DNA from 4 places in the Lysinibacillus louembei genome. Region 4 is predicted to be linked to each of the others. Evidence: riboswitches for the same ligand, from Rfam matches in the RefSeq annotation. Region 4 holds a riboswitch; each other region holds the start of a gene.
The links. Region 4 has a riboswitch for S-adenosylmethionine ahead of R6U77_RS10170 (cyclase family protein). Riboswitches for the same ligand answer to the same signal wherever they lie in the genome.
Positions count from the first base shown of each region.

Region 1 (2,207 bases), 250 kb from region 4:
TCTGCTGATAAAGTTGTTTTACCTGTGCCAGATAGACCGAAGAATAGTGCAACATCGCCTGCCTCACCAACATTTGCTGAACAGTGCATTGATAAAATACCTTGCTCAGGTAATAAGTAGTTCATAATACCGAAAATAGATTTTTTCATTTCACCAGCGTATTCTGTACCACCGATTAAAATAACTTTCTTTTCTAATGACACGATAATGAAAGTTTCAGAGTCTGTGCCATCCACAGCTGGATCTGCTTTGAAATTAGGAGCAGAAACAATTGTGAAGTCTGTTGTATGTGCAGTTAGCTCTTCAGCAGTTGGACGGATAAATAATTGGTGGCAGAATAAATTGTGCCATGCATATTCATTAATTACTTTAATGCCGATTTGCGAATCTTTATCTGCTCCAGCAAAGCCATTAAAGACAAAAAGCTCATCGCGCTCTTTTAAATAATTAACTACTTTTACATATAGTTTTTCAAACACTTCAGAAGAAATTGGACGGTTCACTTTGCCCCAATCAATTTTATCTTTTGTGCTTTCTTCCTCAACCGTATATTTATCTTTAGGAGAACGACCAGTATATTTGCCTGTCTCAGCACGCAATGCACCATCAACAGTTAAAATTGCTTCTCCACGAGATGTTGCTTTTTCTACTAACTGTGGAACAGAAAGTTGAACATGAACATTTGTACCATTTAATAAATCTTTCAGTTCGTTCGCAATTTCTACTGAATTCATCGTTTAAAACCATCCTTTTGTTTATAATATTCCCATTAATAAAGGGTATTTCTTTCTTTCGAATACAAAAAGTATAACACATTAAACGAAATAGTCTATACTAATTCGTTATAAATTTATGAAATTTTATGGCGAATTCGTGTAACTGTATAAAACGGATGTCATAGGATGTAGTCCAACGAAAAATAAACGTATATAGCATTTGACAGTAGAAAAAGAATTATGTATTATATGAAATTGAACGGATACTCTTATCCCGAGCTGGTGGAGGGTCAGGCCCTATGAAGCCCGGCAACCTGCATGACTTTTCACATCATGCGTTGGTGCCAACCTGATGCAAGGAGATTTCTCCTTGAACGATAAGAGTGAAAGGGAACGAACATACAATCCTTTCTCTCATACTAAATGAGTGGAAGGTTTTTTTATTGCAAATTTGAACCATTACACCTTTCAAAATCCTCGTGTTAAGAAGCGATAGCGGCTTGAAATAAGCTTGACATGGGTAACGAGTACCGTATCATATTCGCAGGAATTATAGGAGGAAATAACATGACAAACCGTAGATTATTTACATCAGAAAGTGTAACAGAAGGGCATCCAGATAAAATTTGTGACCAAATTTCAGATGCAATTTTAGATGCAATTTTAGCAGCAGATCCAAATGCGCGTGTAGCATGTGAAACAACTGTAACGACAGGTTTAGTATTAGTTGCAGGAGAGATTTCAACTTCAACTTATGTAGATATTAAAGGCATTGTACGTGATACTGTTGCAGAAATTGGCTATACACGTGGTAAATATGGCTTTGATGCAGAAAACTTAGCTGTGCTTGTAGCGATTGGCGAGCAATCGCCTGACATCGCACAAGGTGTAGACCAAGCGCTTGAAGCGCGTGAAGGCTCAATGACTGATGAAGCAATCGAGGCGATTGGCGCAGGTGACCAAGGTTTAATGTTTGGTTATGCATGTAACGAAACACCTGAGCTTATGCCGTTACCAATTAGCCTTGCACATAAGCTAGCACGTCGTTTAACTGAGGTTCGTAAATCGGGTGAATTACAGTATTTACGTCCAGATGGTAAAACACAAGTAACGGTAGAATACGATGAAAATAATGTACCAGTGCGTGTGGATACAATCGTTATTTCGACACAGCATGATGAGGAAGTAACATTAGAACAAATTCAAGCAGACTTGAAGCGTGTTGTCATTGCACCAGTAGTGCCAGCAGAATTATTAGATGATGCAACAAAATACTTCATTAACCCAACAGGTCGCTTCGTTATCGGTGGACCAAAAGGGGATGCTGGCTTAACGGGTCGTAAAATTATCGTAGACACATATGGCGGCTATGCACGTCATGGTGGTGGTGCATTCTCAGGGAAGGATGCAACGAAGGTTGACCGTTCAGCAGCTTATGCAGCGCGTTATGTAGCGAAAAATATTGTTGCAGCAGGCTTAGCAGAGCGTGCG
Region 1 is NZ_CP137624.1:2,302,698-2,304,904, forward strand. It holds gene pckA (phosphoenolpyruvate carboxykinase (ATP)) at 1-734, opposite strand, end outside; SAM riboswitch class I at 983-1,100, shown strand; gene metK (methionine adenosyltransferase) at 1,284-2,207, shown strand, end outside.
Region 1: it holds a riboswitch for S-adenosylmethionine, as region 4 does, so the genes downstream of both, metK (methionine adenosyltransferase) here and R6U77_RS10170 (cyclase family protein) in region 4, are expected to answer to the same signal.

Region 2 (2,207 bases), 450 kb from region 4:
TGGACCATCAACGCCTGAGGTCCCCACTCCAACAAAGATTAAGATTGCCTTTGATATAGGCGGAGGGACAATATTAGATACAATAGAGATTACTTACAATACAACTATTCGTGATTTACCTCTACCAAAAAAAGAGGGGTTTGAGTTTTTAGGTTGGTATCAAGATCAAGAATTAACAAAGAAATGGTCAGATGAAACACGTGTAATAGCGAATATGACCTTATATGCGAAGTGGGAGGAAATCAAGCAACCTGTAACGCCTCAACCAAGTGTTCCTTTTAACGATGTGGAACAGCATTGGGCGAAGGAAATGATTACTGAACTGACAGCTCAAGGCATAATTAAAGGCTACGAGGATGGTTCCTTCCGTCCAAATGAGCCAATTAACCGTCAGCATGTTGCAGCACTTGTTGCGCGAGCCTTTACATTGAAGCAAATACGCACATCAGAAAATTTTTCAGATGTATCGTTGGAGAATCCATACTATGAAGCAATTATGATGTTACAACAAGCGGGTATTGTAGATGGAGAAAATGGGTTATTCAATCCGAAAGAATCAATTACACGAGCGCAAGTAGCCAAAATTTTAGTGAGTGTGCTACAGCTTACGCCTGAAGGCACAAGCTCATTCAAGGATGTTTCTAGCAAACATTGGAGTGCAGGTTATATTGCAGCACTAGAAAGAGCAGGGATTACATTGGGGGATAATGGCTATTTTTATCCAAATTCTCCGATAACGAGGGCTCAGCTTGTTGCATTTTTATATCGTGCACTACATTATTAAATAGTGAAAAAATCAGTGGGAATGAAGTGATTGCCCACTGATTTTTTTAGTTTTATTTTCTAGATTACTTGATATTATTCTTGAGAGAAGTAGATATTTCTTCTGATTAGTAAAAAACACTTCTCAAATGGCATCGACTACTCTATAATGAACAATAAGAATTTAATATGCATTCAATTTCTTATCGAGAGAAGCAGAGGGACTGGCCCGATGAAGCTTCAGCAACCAACAAACATGTCAGGTGCTAAATCCAGCAGGTGTATGCCGACAGATGAGAAGGAACGATACGAACGAGTAGAGCCTTCTTTATATTTAAATAAAGGAGGCTTTTTATTATTATTCAGCAATACCTGTTGAATAATACAGCCTCTGGCAGATGTCACGGATTAATCCGTACCCAATTACGACGAGGCGTAATTGATTATATTAAGCGAGAGCGAGGATGAAAGATGGGACTACGTGAAGCATTACAGGCAAGAGTATTAACAGCAGATGGGGCGATTGGAACACTGCTTTATTCATATGGATTGGATTATTGCCATGAAGAAATGAATGTTACAAAACCTGAGATTGTAGAGAAGATTCATGGTGAATATATTGCGGCAGGAGCTGATGTCATTCAAACGAATACATATGGGGCAAATGCTATTAAATTAGCACGCTATGGCTATGAGAATCGCGTGCAGGAATTTAATGCGGCTGCAGTTAGGCTAGCAAAGGCAGCAGTTGGTAAAGGTGAGCAATTTGTGCTTGGGACAATTGGTGGTGTGCGTGGAATCCGTAAAAGTGATGCGACATTAGAGGAAATTTTATTAGCGATTCGTGAGCAGGCAGAGAGCTTATTAGCAGGTGGCGTAGATGGGCTATTGCTTGAAACATATTATGATTTCGAAGAGCTATCTGCAACGGTTCAAATGCTGCGGCCATTAACAGATAAAGTCATTGTGGCACAAGTGTCGATGCATGAGCCAGGCATTTTACAAAATGGCATGAGCTTAAATGATGCATTAACGGAGCTAGATGCACTCGGTGCAGATGTTGTTGGCATGAACTGTCGCTTAGGTCCGTATCATTCGATTCAAGCAATGGAAACGGTGGAGCTACCGAAGCATGCCTTTCTTTCAGCATATCCGAACGCTTCTTTATTAGATGTAGAAGATGGTCGTGTTGTCTATGAATCAGAGGCTGATTACTTTGCACGTGCAGCGGTGGAGCTAGTTGGGCAAGGAGTGCGTTTGATTGGTGGTTGCTGCGGTACAACACCAAAGCATATTGAAGCAGTGAAAAAACGTCTAGCAGGTGTTAAGCCACTGACTGAAAAGGAAATTAAGCCTAGAAGTGCAGAGTTTGTACGTGTGCCAGAGCCACCAGTTGAAGAGCCGTTACATATCAAGGCGAAGCGAGGCCGTTCTGTTATTGTTGA
Region 2 is NZ_CP137624.1:1,601,718-1,603,924, forward strand. It holds gene R6U77_RS07965 (InlB B-repeat-containing protein) at 1-784, shown strand, start outside; SAM riboswitch class I at 963-1,062, shown strand; gene R6U77_RS07970 (bifunctional homocysteine S-methyltransferase/methylenetetrahydrofolate reductase) at 1,234-2,207, shown strand, end outside.
Region 2: it holds a riboswitch for S-adenosylmethionine, as region 4 does, so the genes downstream of both, R6U77_RS07970 (bifunctional homocysteine S-methyltransferase/methylenetetrahydrofolate reductase) here and R6U77_RS10170 (cyclase family protein) in region 4, are expected to answer to the same signal.

Region 3 (2,207 bases), 1.4 Mb from region 4:
CGTATTCCACGAATGGGTGATCACGTAAATACTCAGCTACTTTTTTAGCATTTTCATTATGTCTTACTACACGCAAATGAAGCGTTTCTAACCCTTGTAAGAAATTAAATGCCGCATCCGCACTCAATGTCGGACCGAAATCACGCAATAATTGTACACGTAGCTTTGTGGCAAATGCAGCCGCTGCTGTATCAATTCCATAGCATATGCCGTGATATGTTAAATCTGGCTCTGTAAAGCCTGGGAACTTACCTTGTGTCCAATCAAATTTCCCTGCATCAACAACAATGCCACCGATTGTTGTACCATGCCCACCAATCCATTTTGTTGCCGAATGAATGACAACATCCGCTCCAAATTCAATTGGGTTAGAGCCGTATGGAGAAGGGAATGTATTATCAATAATTAATGGAATTTCATGCTCATGTGCGATTTTAGCAATCGCTTCAATATCTAGTACATTTAAGCTTGGATTACCAATTGTTTCTGCAAAGATTGCTTTTGTATTTTCTTGAATTGCTGCTCGGAAGTTTTCCGGGTCACTTTCGTCGACAAATGTTGTTGTAATACCATAGCGTGGCAATGTTGTCGCAAATAAATTATAAGTACCACCATATAAAGAGCCTGCCGATACGATATGGTCTCCTGCACCAGCAATATTTAAAATGGAAAATGAGATAGCTGCCATTCCTGAAGAAAGTGCTACTGCTGCTGTGCCCTTTTCTAACAAGGCGACACGTTCTTCAAATGCTCCTACAGTTGGGTTCATAATGCGAGAATAAATATTCCCGGCTTCTTCTAATGCAAATAGTCGCTGCGCATGAGCAGTGTCATTAAATGCATATGCAGTTGTACGATAAATAGGTACTGCAATTGCTCCTGTTACTGGATCAGGCTTTTGCCCACCGTGTAGTAGCAATGTTTCTGGCCGTAATGCTGACATGATATTCCTCCTAAAATTTATTCGATGGCAGTGAATTTTGAGGAGGGTAGAAAAACAAAAAACCCTCTTCCTAAGAAGAGGGTTGCAAATGAGCAAGTTTTCCTCCCCTTATCTTTCAGATTCCAATTCGAATCTGTAGGAATTAGCACCTTTGTAAGCTTGTCGCCTACCGGTTGCTGGGCATCTTAGGGCCTAGTCCCTCCGCCACTCTTGATAAGAGTATTTGATTCATGTTCCATCGTTGAAATTGAGTATAAATCATTGTAAACCAAGAAGTCAACTATTATTTTTAAAATTTTTTAAATTGCTAGAATCATCACCCCCAGCCAACATGATTGGTTATTTAGCTTGAGTAGTATAAAATAGTGAGGAGAATACATCTATTTAGGAGGATGGAAATGGATACGAGAGAGCTTTTACGCAGTCATTCATCTGTGCGTAAATATACAGGGGAACAAATTTCACGCGAAATAGTTATTGATTTAATCGAAACAGCGCAAATGGCAGCTAGCTCACATTTTGTGCAGGCCTATAGCGTCATTTGGATAACGGATGAGGATAAAAAGAAAAAGCTTGGTGAATTATCAAAAAATGAATTTCAATTTCAAACAGCAGGTGCTTCATTTTTATTTTGTGTTGATTTCAAACGTTTACAAGTAGCGGGGCAAAAGCATGGTACAAACATCGTCACGGATTCAGCGGAAAATTTACTTGTTGGTGTAGCGGACGTATCTTTATTCGCCCAAAACTTCGTCATTGCTGCCGAGGCACATGGCTACGGTATTTGCTATATTGGAGGCGCACGTAATAATCCAGCTGAGATTAGCGAATTGTTCAGCTTACCTGAGGGTGTCTTTCCGCTATTCGCCATGACAATTGGCACACCAACAAAGCGCAACGAAACGAAACCGCGCTTGCCTGTTGCAGCTATTTTACATGAAAATAGCTATGATGTGATGAAATACGACGCTTTATTAGATGAATATGATGCAACGATGGAAAGCTATTATGCAAGCCGCTCAGCCAACCAAAAAATGGCTACATGGACAAAGCAAATGGCCGATTATTTAATTGAACAGAAGCGTCCATTCATTAAAGACTATCTTGCACAGCAAGGCTTTACATGGAAATAGTAGCAAGGTTATTTTGCACATCAGCAAGTATGCTTTCGCATAGTTGCGTCCAAGCTTTTTGTGACAGTCGCTGAATCATAGATTGCTTAAGGCATGTTGTAGAGCTAGGAATTTCCTACTGAATCATGATC
Region 3 is NZ_CP137624.1:662,422-664,628, forward strand. It holds gene R6U77_RS03155 (O-acetylhomoserine aminocarboxypropyltransferase/cysteine synthase family protein) at 1-943, opposite strand, end outside; SAM riboswitch class I at 1,049-1,163, opposite strand; gene nfsA (oxygen-insensitive NADPH nitroreductase) at 1,342-2,076, shown strand.
Region 3: it holds a riboswitch for S-adenosylmethionine, as region 4 does, so the genes downstream of both, R6U77_RS03155 (O-acetylhomoserine aminocarboxypropyltransferase/cysteine synthase family protein) here and R6U77_RS10170 (cyclase family protein) in region 4, are expected to answer to the same signal.

Region 4 (2,207 bases):
ACCTGTAAAATACAGACAGCAGCTTCAACAAGTTGCCTATTTTTTTTCAAAATGTCCTTTACAAAGGGCACTCTTTAATCTGGTATATGGTTTCTTTTATATAGAAAAATAATGCAAAACGCATGAAATCCTGTCATTTCATGCGTTTTTTTATTATTACTATCCTATTTATGGCAAAATCGCAAACGAGCGCACAGGGAAGCCAGATGCTTTTTCAGGCTTTGGCACAATATTAAAAATGACTGCCCCTTTCGCTGGCAATTGATCTAAGTTCGTTAATAGCTCGATTTGATACGTATCCTGCTCCAGCACGAAATATTCTCCTTGAAGATTGCCATTTTTGCGGAAATCTGCTGCGGAATCCGTATCGAATGTTTCATGCCCAACTGCCCTCACCTTGCGCTCTTTAAATAAAAATTGCAATGCCTCAAAGCCCCAGCCTGGAATATGGTTATTGCCTTCTTCATCCTTATTATTGAATGCCTCTTTATCAGGCCAACGCTTGCTCCAATCCGTACGCAGCGCTACAAATGTACCTGCCTCAATTTCACCATACTCCGCCTCAAATGCCAAAATATCCTCAACGCTTAAAGTAAAATCATTGTCCACCTCTGCCTCTTGCGATTTATCAATGACAACAAGTGGCAGCACAAGCTCCTTTAAATCTAATTCATCTAAATAGCGCGCATCACGCACGAAATGAATCGGCGGATCAATATGTGTCCCATATTGCCCTGGAAATGAAAACTGCTGTGCAAAAAAGCCGTCATCATGTGAAAATAACGTTTCAAACTTAGCATCCTCAAACATAAAGAAATGCGGAGAATCCGGCCCAAATGTATGCGTTAAATCCACCCATTTCTTACTCTTTAATAGCTCAACTGCCTGTAATAAATCATTCGTCATCGTCCATCCCTGCTTTCTGTAAAATGTAAAAAAGCCCCCTTTTTATAAAGAGAGCTTCGATTGCCATATAATCGTATTCCACTCATCTTTAAGGCAATCGCCTATTGGATTTAGCACCATACTAGCAAATAGCTGGTTGCTGAGATGTCATCGGGCCAAATCCCTCAATCTCTCTTGATAAGCTATGAAATTATGTTGATTGTAGCATAACCCTTCTTATCCTACAAGTTTTATATGGATTTGATTTAACTTTTTCTATCCTTTCTGAAGCGGACAATACCATAAATCGTAATGAGCAAAGAAGTTACAATGCCGATTGGCAGCACAAGAACAAACATTAGCCATCATAGCGATTGCACCACTGATTAATGGCGTAATGATAAATAATGAACCAAGACCAAATATTAGTACCTTTACTTTTTTCTTTTAAATTTGCAATATAAAAAAGCACTATGATAAAACATACTAAAAGGATGCCTACCACAGCAAGAACCCACATCATCGAACCCTAGCCTTCATATTTCCTCTCAAAATTAAGCTCTTGAATCGTATTTTGCACTATAAAATCCCGTACAAATGTAACCATTTCTTCCTCGTCCACATCACCTGAATACAAGATGTTATAAATCACGCCATCATAATACGTATAAAACTCGTCTGCTGCGACAGTATTTAAATGAATACGTTTTTTTCCTTATCATATTTTCCGGCAACAATAAATTTCGATAATACTAGCTTTTCAAATAATCCTTCACACGATTTACGGTCATATGCATTAAATAAAAAACTCCTACCTCAAAACTGAGTAGGAGTTTCATCTATTGGTATAACTTCTCTAACTACAATCTGTGGAAATCGCTCCTGCCATTCATCCAAGCTCAATACTTCAAAGCTTGATATCATTTGTCTTGCAATCATTGGAACATTCAACTGTAATGGCAATTGTTTTTCAATTTTCAACTTCAATTGTCTTCGTAGCTTTTTGTCTAAAATAGGATGTTCAATAATTAATACAAATGTAATTGGAAGCTCTTTTTCATTTCCTTTACATGCCCAAAATAACAATAAACTATCATAAAATTTGCGTGCTATTTTAGAATAAAATGTTTCATGCTTTATCTTTTGTAGCATTGCATCTGGATTTACTGCATTCTTAATATTAGCATTTTTATACTCAATAAAAACAACCTCTTGTGCAGTTTCAGTAATAAAATCAACATCGCTTAGCATTGTTTTCACAACACTATCGTGAAATTGCCATACATAATCAAGTGCTGAAAAGTCAAACTGAAAGCGTCCAT
Region 4 is NZ_CP137624.1:2,051,755-2,053,961, reverse strand. It holds partial or broken gene R6U77_RS19870 (IS3 family transposase) at 1-37, shown strand, start outside; gene R6U77_RS10170 (cyclase family protein) at 169-906, opposite strand; SAM riboswitch class I at 986-1,090, opposite strand; gene R6U77_RS10165 (hypothetical protein) at 1,702-2,207, opposite strand, start outside.